One region of the Streptomyces sp. NPDC021096 genome, then DNA from elsewhere that is predicted to be linked to it. Evidence: riboswitches for the same ligand, from Rfam matches in the RefSeq annotation. Region 1 holds a riboswitch; each other region holds the start of a gene.

Region 1 (3,219 bases):
CACGCGGCGCCCGATCAGGCGATCTCCCTCTACATCAATTCCCCCGGCGGCTCCTTCGGGGCCATGTGCGCCGTCTACGACACGATGCGCTACATCCACTGCGACATCGAGACCATCTGCCTGGGCCAGGCGGCCTCGGCCGCCGCCGTCCTGATGGCGGCCGGCACCCCGGGCAAGCGCCTGGTGCTCCCGCACGCCCGGATGCTCATCCACCAGCCGTCCCTCGCCGAACCCGTACAGGGCCAGCCCTCGGACCTGGCGCTGCAGGCCGAGGAGCTGCTGCGGGTCCGCGACGGCCTGGTGGAGATGCTGGCGCTGCACACCGGGCAGGACGCCGGGCGCGTCCGGCGGGACATCGAGCGCGACACCTTCCTCGACGCCCGGGCGGCCGTGGCCTACGGCCTGGCCGACCGGGTCATCACCGACCGCCGGGCGCCCGCCGCGCCGGCCGGGGCGAGGTGAGGGGGATGCCGTCGGAGAAGTGGCCCCCGGAGCTGACCCCGCTGCCCGCCCTGACCCGCGCCGAGGGCGAGGTGATCGACCGCTATCTGGAAGTACTGGATCTCCTCGGACGGATCAACCCGGCTCGCACGCACGGCACGTACAGTGCGCTACGAGCCGCGCAGACGCTCGCGCTCGCGGCCGCCGGGCTGCGCGACGCGCTGACGGTCATGCACGAACGCGGCGAACGCGAGGTGTACGGGGGAACGCTGGCGCGAGCGATGCGGGTCCTGGACGGCGAACGCCGGGCCAGGCGGGTGATGTTGCCGCCGGAGCCGCCGAACTGAGGAGCGGAAACATTCTGCCCCCGATCTCCTTCAGACAGCGGATGCGATCGTAGACGAGCCGCAGTGATCACTTCGAGCGGTGCGCGCACTCGACGCTCGAAGAGATCGCTTCGCCGCAGGTGACGAACTCACCAGGGAAAGGTCACCACCGTCAAATCGCCCCGCGTCCACCCGAATTGACCAGAGGTGACGAGCGTCACATATGGCGGGATCCACTCGGCGTGGGCACCGGGACTGCGCCAAGATCCGTGCCGACGACAAGACCCCGCCACCGCGGCGGGGCGGTCCGGGCGGACGCCGAACCCTGCCGCCGCCGGGGCGACTGGTCGACATAAGTGCACCGGCAGGGATGGAGGACCCGAGCACGACGGGACGGCGGAGGCGCGACAACTGCCGTACGTCCCTTGGGGTGAAGCCGCTCACGCGGCCGGGCATTCTTCGCCTGCCCGAACCCGACAGGTCATCCTTCACAGGCGGCTGACGAAGGGTTTGGCATGGGCGCGCACAAACGTCCCTCAATGCTGTCCAGGACGGGGGCTCTGCCCCTGACCGTGAAATCCGCCCTGACTCTCGCGGCCGTCGGCGCCACGGTGCTGGCACCCGGCGCCACGAACGACGCGGAAGCCGCGACCATCTCCAACACGGCCCTGCAGATCGCGGCCTCGAAGGCGGGATCCCCCTACCAGTGGGGCGCGACGGGGCCCTTCCGCTTCGACTGCTCCGGACTGACCCAGTACTCCTTCAAGCGGGCCGGCAAGCAGCTGCCGCGGACCGCACAGGACCAGTACAACCGCACCCGGCACATCCCCGGATTCTCCCGCACCCAGGGCGACCTGGTGTTCTTCCACGGCCGCGGCGGCGTCTACCACGTGGGGATATACGCCGGGAACAACAGGATCTGGCACGCCCCCAAGACCGGATCGGTCGTCCGACTCGAGCGCATCTGGACGCGCAGCATCTCCTACGGCCGCGTGAACGGCTGACCGCCGCGCGGGGCCCCGGCCGCCCGGTGTCACCCACCCATCGCGCCGGACCCGCCCACGCCGCACCCGAAGCGCCGGGCACACCTTCCGTGGCAGCGGACCCGACTGCCTTCCCGGTGCCCCACCGGCACCCGCGACACCTGTGAACCCACCGGTTCAGGAGCGCGCTCCACGAGAGCGCCGGGCCGGGCGGACCCCCGCCCGGCCCTCCGCGCGCTGCCGGTTCAGCGGACCGGCACCGTCCACGGCATACGGATCCATACGGTCTTGCCGCCGTCCTCGGTCGGCGTGACACAGAGCCTGCCGCCGTGCTCGGCGGTGAGACAGCGAATGATCACCAGGCCGCGCCCGTTGTCCTGCCGGCCGGCGGCCGGCAGCCGCCGCGGACGGCAGGGGTGGCTGTCCGTGACCCCGATCCGCAGCTGCTCGCCCCGTTCGAGGCGCACGTCCACCGTGAAGGTGGGCGACTGGCCGTGGGTGTGCTGCACGGCATTGGTGGCCAGCTCGGAGACGATCAGCCGGATGGCGTCGCCCGCGTCCGTACCGGCCGGCAGGCCCCATTCCGTGAGCACGTCCATGACATAGCGGCGGGCCGCGGAGACCGAGGCGGGGCCGCTCGGCAGAGTGACGGTTGCTTCCTGGTGGTCTGCCATGGCGCTGTCCCTTTCCACCGGTGCCGGACTCCGACGCGCGGCATGCGGTGAAGTCGGGACGGCCCCGGACGGCTCTTCGCGACAGAGTGCCACTGTTCACGGGTGCGATGGGTGCGATCCACCGGATTGTGGATATATCTGTCGCTCAAAGCGGTGAACTCTGCTACGAGAGACCGGATTTGGACGGCAGACTGGTCTATTGACTCTGACGAGTGGATTTGAGCGGCGGGGAGGAGAGCTGATGCGGAACGGACCCGCGGTGCGCCGCCGCAAACTCGGCGCGGAGCTGCGCCGACAGCGCGAACTGACCGGGATGACGAGCCGGGAGGCGGCGGGAGCGGTCGGCTGGCACCAGTCGAAGGTGAGCCGGATCGAGACGGGCATCAGCGGAGTGAAACCCGCGGACGTGGCCCGGCTGCTCGATGTGTACAGCGTCTCGGACCCTGAGCTGAGGGCACTGCTGGGAGCGCTGTGCGGGGCGGGGTCCAGGGATGCGGAGGGGTCCCGGCGCGGCTGGTGGTACGCCTACCGCGATCTGCTGCCTTCGGCGTATCTCGACTTCATCAGCCTGGAGTCGGAGGCGTCCCACGCCCGGACGCTGGAGACCACGGTGGTGCCCGGCCTGCTGCAGACGCGGGAGTACGCCCGGGCCGTGACCCGGGCGGCGCTGGCCGACCCGCCGGAGGAACAGGTCGAGGAGCTCGTACGGGTGCGGATGGCCCGGCAGTCGGTGCTGGACGGGGAGCGGCCGCTGCAGCTCTGCGCGGTGCTCGACGAGGCGGTGCTGCGGCACGA
Region 2 (3,219 bases), on a different contig from region 1:
GCGCGGTTCCTCTTCCGGCAGCCGCGGCGGCCGCGGCCGTACCCGTACGGACGCCGCCGGCGCTCCCGCCTCGGGCGGCAGCGGCAACGGCGGCGGGCGCCCCTTCCGCGGCTTCGGCGGCAACGGCGGCGGCGAGGGTGCGCGCCGCTCGGGCGGCACCCGCCCGGGCAACGCCGTCGGCCGTTCGCGCCGCGGTGGCGCCGGTGGCGGCGGTCGCCGCTCGGCCGCGTCCTGACGCGCCGATCCCGTCCGGCTCCGCGCTGACGTCCTGATGTCCCGATGAGGCGGGGCCCGGTCTTCCGGGCCCCGCCTCACCGTTTCCCCGTCCCCGTCCGGCGCAACACCGCTCGCGAAGGCCCGCGCGCTGCGCAAGGGTGGAACGCGATGCCCAGGGACGGCGGCCGGTCAGGAGAACGCACGGTGGGGATGCCAGAGGGGCTCGAACCCCAGTCGGAGCCACCATTCGCGCACGGCCACCGGACGGGCCCGCACCTCACCGGCCGGCTGTCCGTGGCGCGCCCGCTGCCCGCGCTGCTGATCGTCTCCGGCGTCGTCTTCGACGTCCTGACGCCCTCGCACTACTCCTCCGCCCCCTTCTTCGCCTGCTCACCCCTCATCGCGGCAGCCCTGCTGTCCCACGGCGCGACGCTCGCCACCGCCGTCACGGCCCTGACCGCCATGACCACCCTCACGATCATCCGCCGGGTGCCCCACACGGGCGCCGCCGTCACCGAGATCGCCACCGTGCTGGCCGTCGCCGCCCTCGCCCTCGGCATCAACCGCGTCGTCCGCCGCGGCGACCGGAAGCTGGCCTCCGTCCGGTGCATCGCGGAGGCCGCCCAGCGCGCCGTACTGCCCGTACCACCCGCCCGCATCGGCGGACTGCGCGTGGCCGCGCGCTACCTGGCGGCCGAGGCCGACGCCCGGATCGGCGGCGACCTGTTCGCCGTGCAGGAGACCCCGTACGGCGTGCGCGCCATCGTGGGGGACGTACGCGGCAAGGGGCTCGGCGCGGTGGAGGCGGTCGCCGTCGTGGTCGGCGCGTTCCGGGAGGCGGCGGAGCAGGAGCGCACGCTGGAGGGGCTCGCGGTGCGACTGGAGCGCGCCTTGCAGAGAGAGGGCGCCCGGCGCGCGAACCTCGATCAGAGCGAGGGCTTCACCACCGCCGTACTCGCCGAGGTCCCGCCCGGCACCACCGCGCTGCGCCTGGTCAACCGCGGCCATCCGCCCCCGCTCCTGCTCCACGCCGACGGCACGGTCGGCGAGGCGTACCCCGGCGCGCCGGCGCTGCCGCTCGGCATGGGGGAGCTGGGGGAATGGCCCGACCGCGTGGAGGAGTGGGAGTTCCCGGCGGGGTCCACGTTGCTGCTCTTTACGGACGGGGTCACCGAGGCGCGGGATGCCGAGGGCAACTTCTACGACCCGCTGCAGCGCCTCAGCGGCAAGCAGTTCAGGAACCCGGAAGCGCTGCTGGACGCCCTGACGGCGGACGTCGCCCGGCACGCCGGCGGCCCGGCCGACGACGACATGGCCCTGCTCGCCATCCGGCGCGGCGACGGCCGCCACCGCCCCGCCGTCATCACCCACGCGCTCACCCAGACCACCACCCGTACCGTCCGCATGCGAACCGATAACAACTGACGAACGGTCAGCTGGTGCGCATCGCAAAATCCGCCCAAGAGGCGTGCCATTTCATGCTTTCGGCTTGGAATCCGGTGGCGGTGTCTATTAACGTTCGATAACGCAGCGCGGTCGTTGCAGCCGTCGCAAGAGGCGGCGCCGCGCGCCTTCGCCGAATCCCGTGGGCGGAACCGGGGAACCATCAACTCTGGGGTGAATCGGACCGCGCGCCGGCCCGTAGGAGACCTTCCTGCTCCGAACCCGTCAGCTAACCCGGTAGGCGAGAGGAAGGAAAGGAGTGCGCCTCCGTGGCGTCCAACAGGCCTGCTCTCGACGACAGTTCGTACGGTTCTTCGAACAGCGCTCCGGGTGGGGCCTCGGGTGAGGCGTCGGCCGGCCCCGACTTCGCCGATGACGGCTCCGCTTTCGCTCATGACGGTGGTCACGGCCCCGACGGCGAGGAGACCTGGGGCGAGTGGAACCCGGCCGAGGGTTCCGCGACGGGGCCCGTCCGCGGCAGACACCGCGTCGTCAAGCAGCGCGGCGGCACGATGGCCCGCAGCGGCGCGGTGCTGGGCGTCGGCGTCATCGCGGCGGTCGGCGCGGGCGGCATGGCGAGCGCGCAGGACCGTCCGCCGACGCCGATATCCGTGCCCGACCTGGCGCAGAAGCTTCCGGGCGTCGGCTCCCTCATAGCCGGCGGCGAGGAGAAGCAGGCCCCCGGCGCCGAAGCGGGGGCCGGACCGGTCGACGGGGCCCCAGCCGTCGCGTCGGCCATGCACAGCGCCGCCGACGCCGGCGAGGCACTGCGCGCCCGCATCCTCCAGCAGGCCGAGCGCCAGCAGGACGCCGCCGACGAAGCCGCGCGGGAGAGCGAGGCGCGCACCGCGGCGGAAGAGAAGCGCAAGGCCGCGGCGGAGCAGGCCCAGGCACACGAGGCGCGCGAAGCGCAGGAGGCCCAGGAGGCACGGGCGGCGGCGCAGGCCGCCGAGGCGGAGGCGCACGGGGCCGGCCGGGCCGCGGCGGCCGGCGCTGCCGAGCGGACCGGGGCGGGCGAGGCCGAACGGCCCGCGGCCCCCGCGAAGCGCACCCCGGCCCCTGCCGGAAAGCACGGTTCCGCCGCCACCGGCTCGTACACCCTGCCCGTGGGCTCGTACACCCTCACCGCCGGCTTCGGCCAGGCCGGCAACATGTGGTCCGCCAACCACACCGGCGAGGACTTCGCCGCCCCGACCGGCACCCCGGTCAAGGCGGTCAGCGGCGGCACGGTCACACAGGCCGGGTGGGCCGGCGCGTACGGCTACCGCATCGTGCTGACGCTCGGCGACGGTACCGAGATCTGGTACTGCCACCTGTCGTCGATGGTGGTCACGTCCGGGAAGGTCGGTACGGGCACGGTCATCGCCCGCGTCGGCGCGACCGGCAACGTCACCGGCCCCCATCTGCACCTGGAGGTGCGGCCCGGCGGCGGTGCGCCGGTGGACCCGCTGTCGTGGCTGCGCGCCAGGGGGCTGCAGCCCTAGTCGCCGAGGGAGGCCGAGGGAGGCCGAGGGAGAGGCCGACGGGCACCGCAACCCCAGAGAGGCAGCCGGGTTACAG
Region 3 (3,219 bases), on a different contig from region 1:
GCCTGGGTGCGGAGCCGGAGGATCTGCGCTGGCGCGGGGGTCTGATCATGCGTGGATTGCGCACTTTGCCCGTCGAGTTCACCCCGGCGCCGCCCGCCGACTGACGCCCTATCAGGCGACGTGACCTTCGCGTGACCTCGGATACACCGGCTTGTGACGACCCGGACCCGTCGCTATGTTCGACGACCACATCAGCCGCCACACGAGAGGGCCACCCCATGCGCTTCGGGAACGGAAGACATCGCCGCCCCCGTCAGATACCCGCCATCGTGCTCGCGGCGGGGGTGACGGGGGCGGGCATCGCGATGCCGCTGATGGCGGCGACCGCGGCGACGGCCGCGGACACGGGCACCTGGGACAAGGTCGCCCAATGCGAGAGCGGCAAGCTGTGGAGCGCCAACACCGGCAACGGATTCTTCGGCGGCCTGCAGCTCACCCAGCAGATGTGGGAGCAGAACGGCGGCATCTCCTACGCGCCGCGCCCGGACCTGGCCAGCAGGTCGCAGCAGATAGCCGTCGCCGAACGGATCCTGGCCGCCGAGGGCCCGGACGCCTGGCGCAGTTGCGCCGTCAAGTCGGGTCTGTCGAAGGACGCTCCGGCGCCCGAGGTGAACCCCGGCCGCATCATCGAGACCCCCGAGCCCGAGGCCACCGGCAAGCCGGCGCCCGAGCGCTCCGCTCCCGCCACGCCGGAGCACAAGACCCCCGCCGACCGCGCGCCCGGCACCAACGAGCCCGCGCCCGACGCGTCCAAGACGCCCGGCAAGCCCACTCCGTCGGACCCCGCCGCGAGCCCGTCCGCGGACCCCTCCACACCTGCGGGCCAGACCCCCGGACAGCCGGACGGCAAGCACCGCAAGGACCCCTCGGCCGAACCCTCCACCGGTCCGGCCGCCCCCTCCGCCACACCCTCGGGCACGCCCACCGACGCCGCGCCCACCGCCCCGCGCACGCCGGGCGACGACGCGAGTGCGGAGCCGGGTACGGGCAAGCACCGCAGCGAGCCGCCGCGTTCGGGCGAGCCGCAGCGCCCCTCGCGCGACGGCGGTGACGCCCGGACGGGCGTACCGGGTGCGACGGACTACACCGTGCAGCCCGGTGACAACCTGTCAGCCATCGCACAGGACCACTCGGTCAACGGTGGTTGGCAGACGATCTATCAGAAGAACGAAAAAGTTGTCGGAACCGATCCGGATCTCATCAAGCCTGGTCAGCGGCTCGATATCCGTCCGTAGCCGGGGGGTTCGGGGCGAATGTCCGTTCCAGTCGAAAGTGAGACATGGGTCTCGTTGGCTTTGGGCTGGACGGAGCTCGTCCGTTCTTCTCAAACCCCCTCTCACCTGCGGAAACAGGAGGTTCCTGTGGGTAACTTCCAGCAACTGTGGCTGAAAAGTGGGGTTTGAACCCGTCGGCCCGCTGTGTTTAACGTCGTCACCGCTCGCCACCGCGAGCACCACGGTCGCTACGCCGAATCCTGCCGGCGGCCGGGGGAGTCGTCGCGCAAGCGCCGTTGGCAGGAGCGGGGGAACCAAGGTAAGGCGCCGGACCGGTCCGACGGCCTCACGGCCGGGGGAGCGGGACGGCTTGGGGTGAAGCCCGGAGCGCAGCCGCGCACCGGGCCGGGCAAACTCACAGCCCGAACCCGACAGCTCACCTCGTAGGCGTCGGTGAGGAAACCGACTTATGTCCAAGGGCAAGCACCGTCGTCCGTCCAAGGCCGTCCGCATCGTCACGCTCGCCGGCGTCGCCGGCGTCGCAGTGGCCGCCCCGCTGATGGTCGCGACCTCCGCCAACGCCGCCTCCGTTTCGACCTGGGACAAGGTCGCCCAGTGCGAGTCCAGCGGCAACTGGGCCATCAACACCGGCAACGGCTACTACGGCGGCCTGCAGTTCTCGCAGTCCTCCTGGAAGGCCGCCGGCGGCACCCAGTACGCCGCGCGCGCCGACCTGGCCACCAAGGCCCAGCAGATCGCCACCGCCGAGCGTCTCCTCGCCATGCAGGGCCCGGGTGCCTGGGGCTGCGCCGGCGCCGGCGGCCTGACCGCCGGTGGCGCGAAGGCCGACGTCGACACCTCCGGCTCCGGCTCCGTGGTGAAGAAGAAGTCCACGAAGTCCTCCTCCTCCGCCGCGGGCGAGACCTCCACCAAGAGCCGCGCCGACCGCGCCGAGCGCCCCTCCGCGCCCAAGCACGCCAAGCCGCAGGCGGAGACCGCCGAGGAGGCCCCGGCCGCCCCGAAGCAGACCGCGCCGAAGCACGCCGCCCCCGCCAAGCCGGTCAAGCAGGGTGACGGCGAGTACGAGGTCAAGGAAGGCGACACCCTCGGCTCCATCGCCGACGCCAAGAAGGTCGACGGCGGCTGGCAGAAGCTCTACGACCGCAACAAGGACATCATCGACAACGCGGACCTGATCTTCCCGGGTCAGAAGCTGCATCTCAGCTGATCACCGGCTGAGCGCCGCGCTCATCCGCGGGACCGCCCCGCTCCGATGCGACTTCCCCCCGAGCCGCATCGGAGCGGGGCTCCGCCGTTTTCCCCGCCCATTCATCCGGTGATCTCGGCTTTTGTGCCATTTTTCGGTCCGGTGGCAGGTCCAAGGGCCGGTGCAGCCTCCGGGGCCCGTTAGGCTCGTGCTGCAGAACTCCAGACACATCACGAAGGAGACCCTCGTGCCGTCCATCGACGTCGTCGTAGCTCGCGAGATCCTCGACTCGCGAGGCAACCCCACGGTCGAGGTCGAGGTCGGCCTCGACGACGGCTCCACGGGCCGTGCCGCCGTGCCGTCCGGCGCCTCCACCGGTGCCTTCGAGGCCATCGAGCTGCGCGACGGTGACCCGAACCGCTACCTGGGCAAGGGCGTCGAGAAGGCGGTTCTCGCCGTCATCGAGCAGATCGGCCCGGAGCTCGTCGGCTACGACGCCACCGAGCAGCGCCTGATCGACCAGGCGATGTTCGACCTGGACGCCACCGACAACAAGGGCTCGCTCGGCGCCAACGCCATCCTGGGCGTCTCCCTGGCCGTCGCGCACGCCGCCTCCGAGGCGTCCGACCTGCCGCTGTTCCGCTACCTCGGCGGCCCGAACGCGCACCTGCTGCCCGTTCCGATGATGAACATCCTCAACGGCGGCTCGCACGCCGACTCCAACGTGGACATCCAGGAGTTCATGATCGCGCCGATCGGCGCGGAGTCCTTCTCCGAGGCCCTGCGCTGGGGCACCGA

The links. A riboswitch is a leader RNA that binds a small molecule or an ion and turns the genes downstream of it on or off. The one in region 1 is predicted to bind cyclic di-AMP.
Region 2: another riboswitch for cyclic di-AMP. It lies ahead of AB0G59_RS20055 (peptidoglycan DD-metalloendopeptidase family protein); the one in region 1 lies ahead of AB0G59_RS18710 (C40 family peptidase).
Region 3: another riboswitch for cyclic di-AMP. It lies ahead of AB0G59_RS06955 (transglycosylase family protein); the one in region 1 lies ahead of AB0G59_RS18710 (C40 family peptidase).

What each region holds. Positions count from the first base shown of each region.
Region 1 covers NZ_JBFADG010000013.1:91,456-94,674, reverse strand. The annotation lists gene AB0G59_RS18720 (ATP-dependent Clp protease proteolytic subunit) at 1-462, shown strand, start outside; gene AB0G59_RS18715 (hypothetical protein) at 468-788, shown strand; cyclic di-AMP (ydaO/yuaA leader) riboswitch at 1,074-1,279, shown strand; gene AB0G59_RS18710 (C40 family peptidase) at 1,283-1,771, shown strand; gene AB0G59_RS18705 (ATP-binding protein) at 1,996-2,424, opposite strand; gene AB0G59_RS18700 (Scr1 family TA system antitoxin-like transcriptional regulator) at 2,666-3,219, shown strand, end outside.
Region 2 covers NZ_JBFADG010000015.1:102,792-106,010, forward strand. The annotation lists gene AB0G59_RS20045 (DEAD/DEAH box helicase) at 1-235, shown strand, start outside; gene AB0G59_RS20050 (PP2C family protein-serine/threonine phosphatase) at 421-1,641, shown strand; cyclic di-AMP (ydaO/yuaA leader) riboswitch at 1,781-1,917, shown strand; gene AB0G59_RS20055 (peptidoglycan DD-metalloendopeptidase family protein) at 1,929-3,143, shown strand.
Region 3 covers NZ_JBFADG010000003.1:117,670-120,888, reverse strand. The annotation lists gene AB0G59_RS06965 (cytochrome P450) at 1-104, shown strand, start outside; gene AB0G59_RS06960 (transglycosylase family protein) at 270-1,235, shown strand; cyclic di-AMP (ydaO/yuaA leader) riboswitch at 1,530-1,679, shown strand; gene AB0G59_RS06955 (transglycosylase family protein) at 1,684-2,442, shown strand; gene eno (phosphopyruvate hydratase) at 2,669-3,219, shown strand, end outside.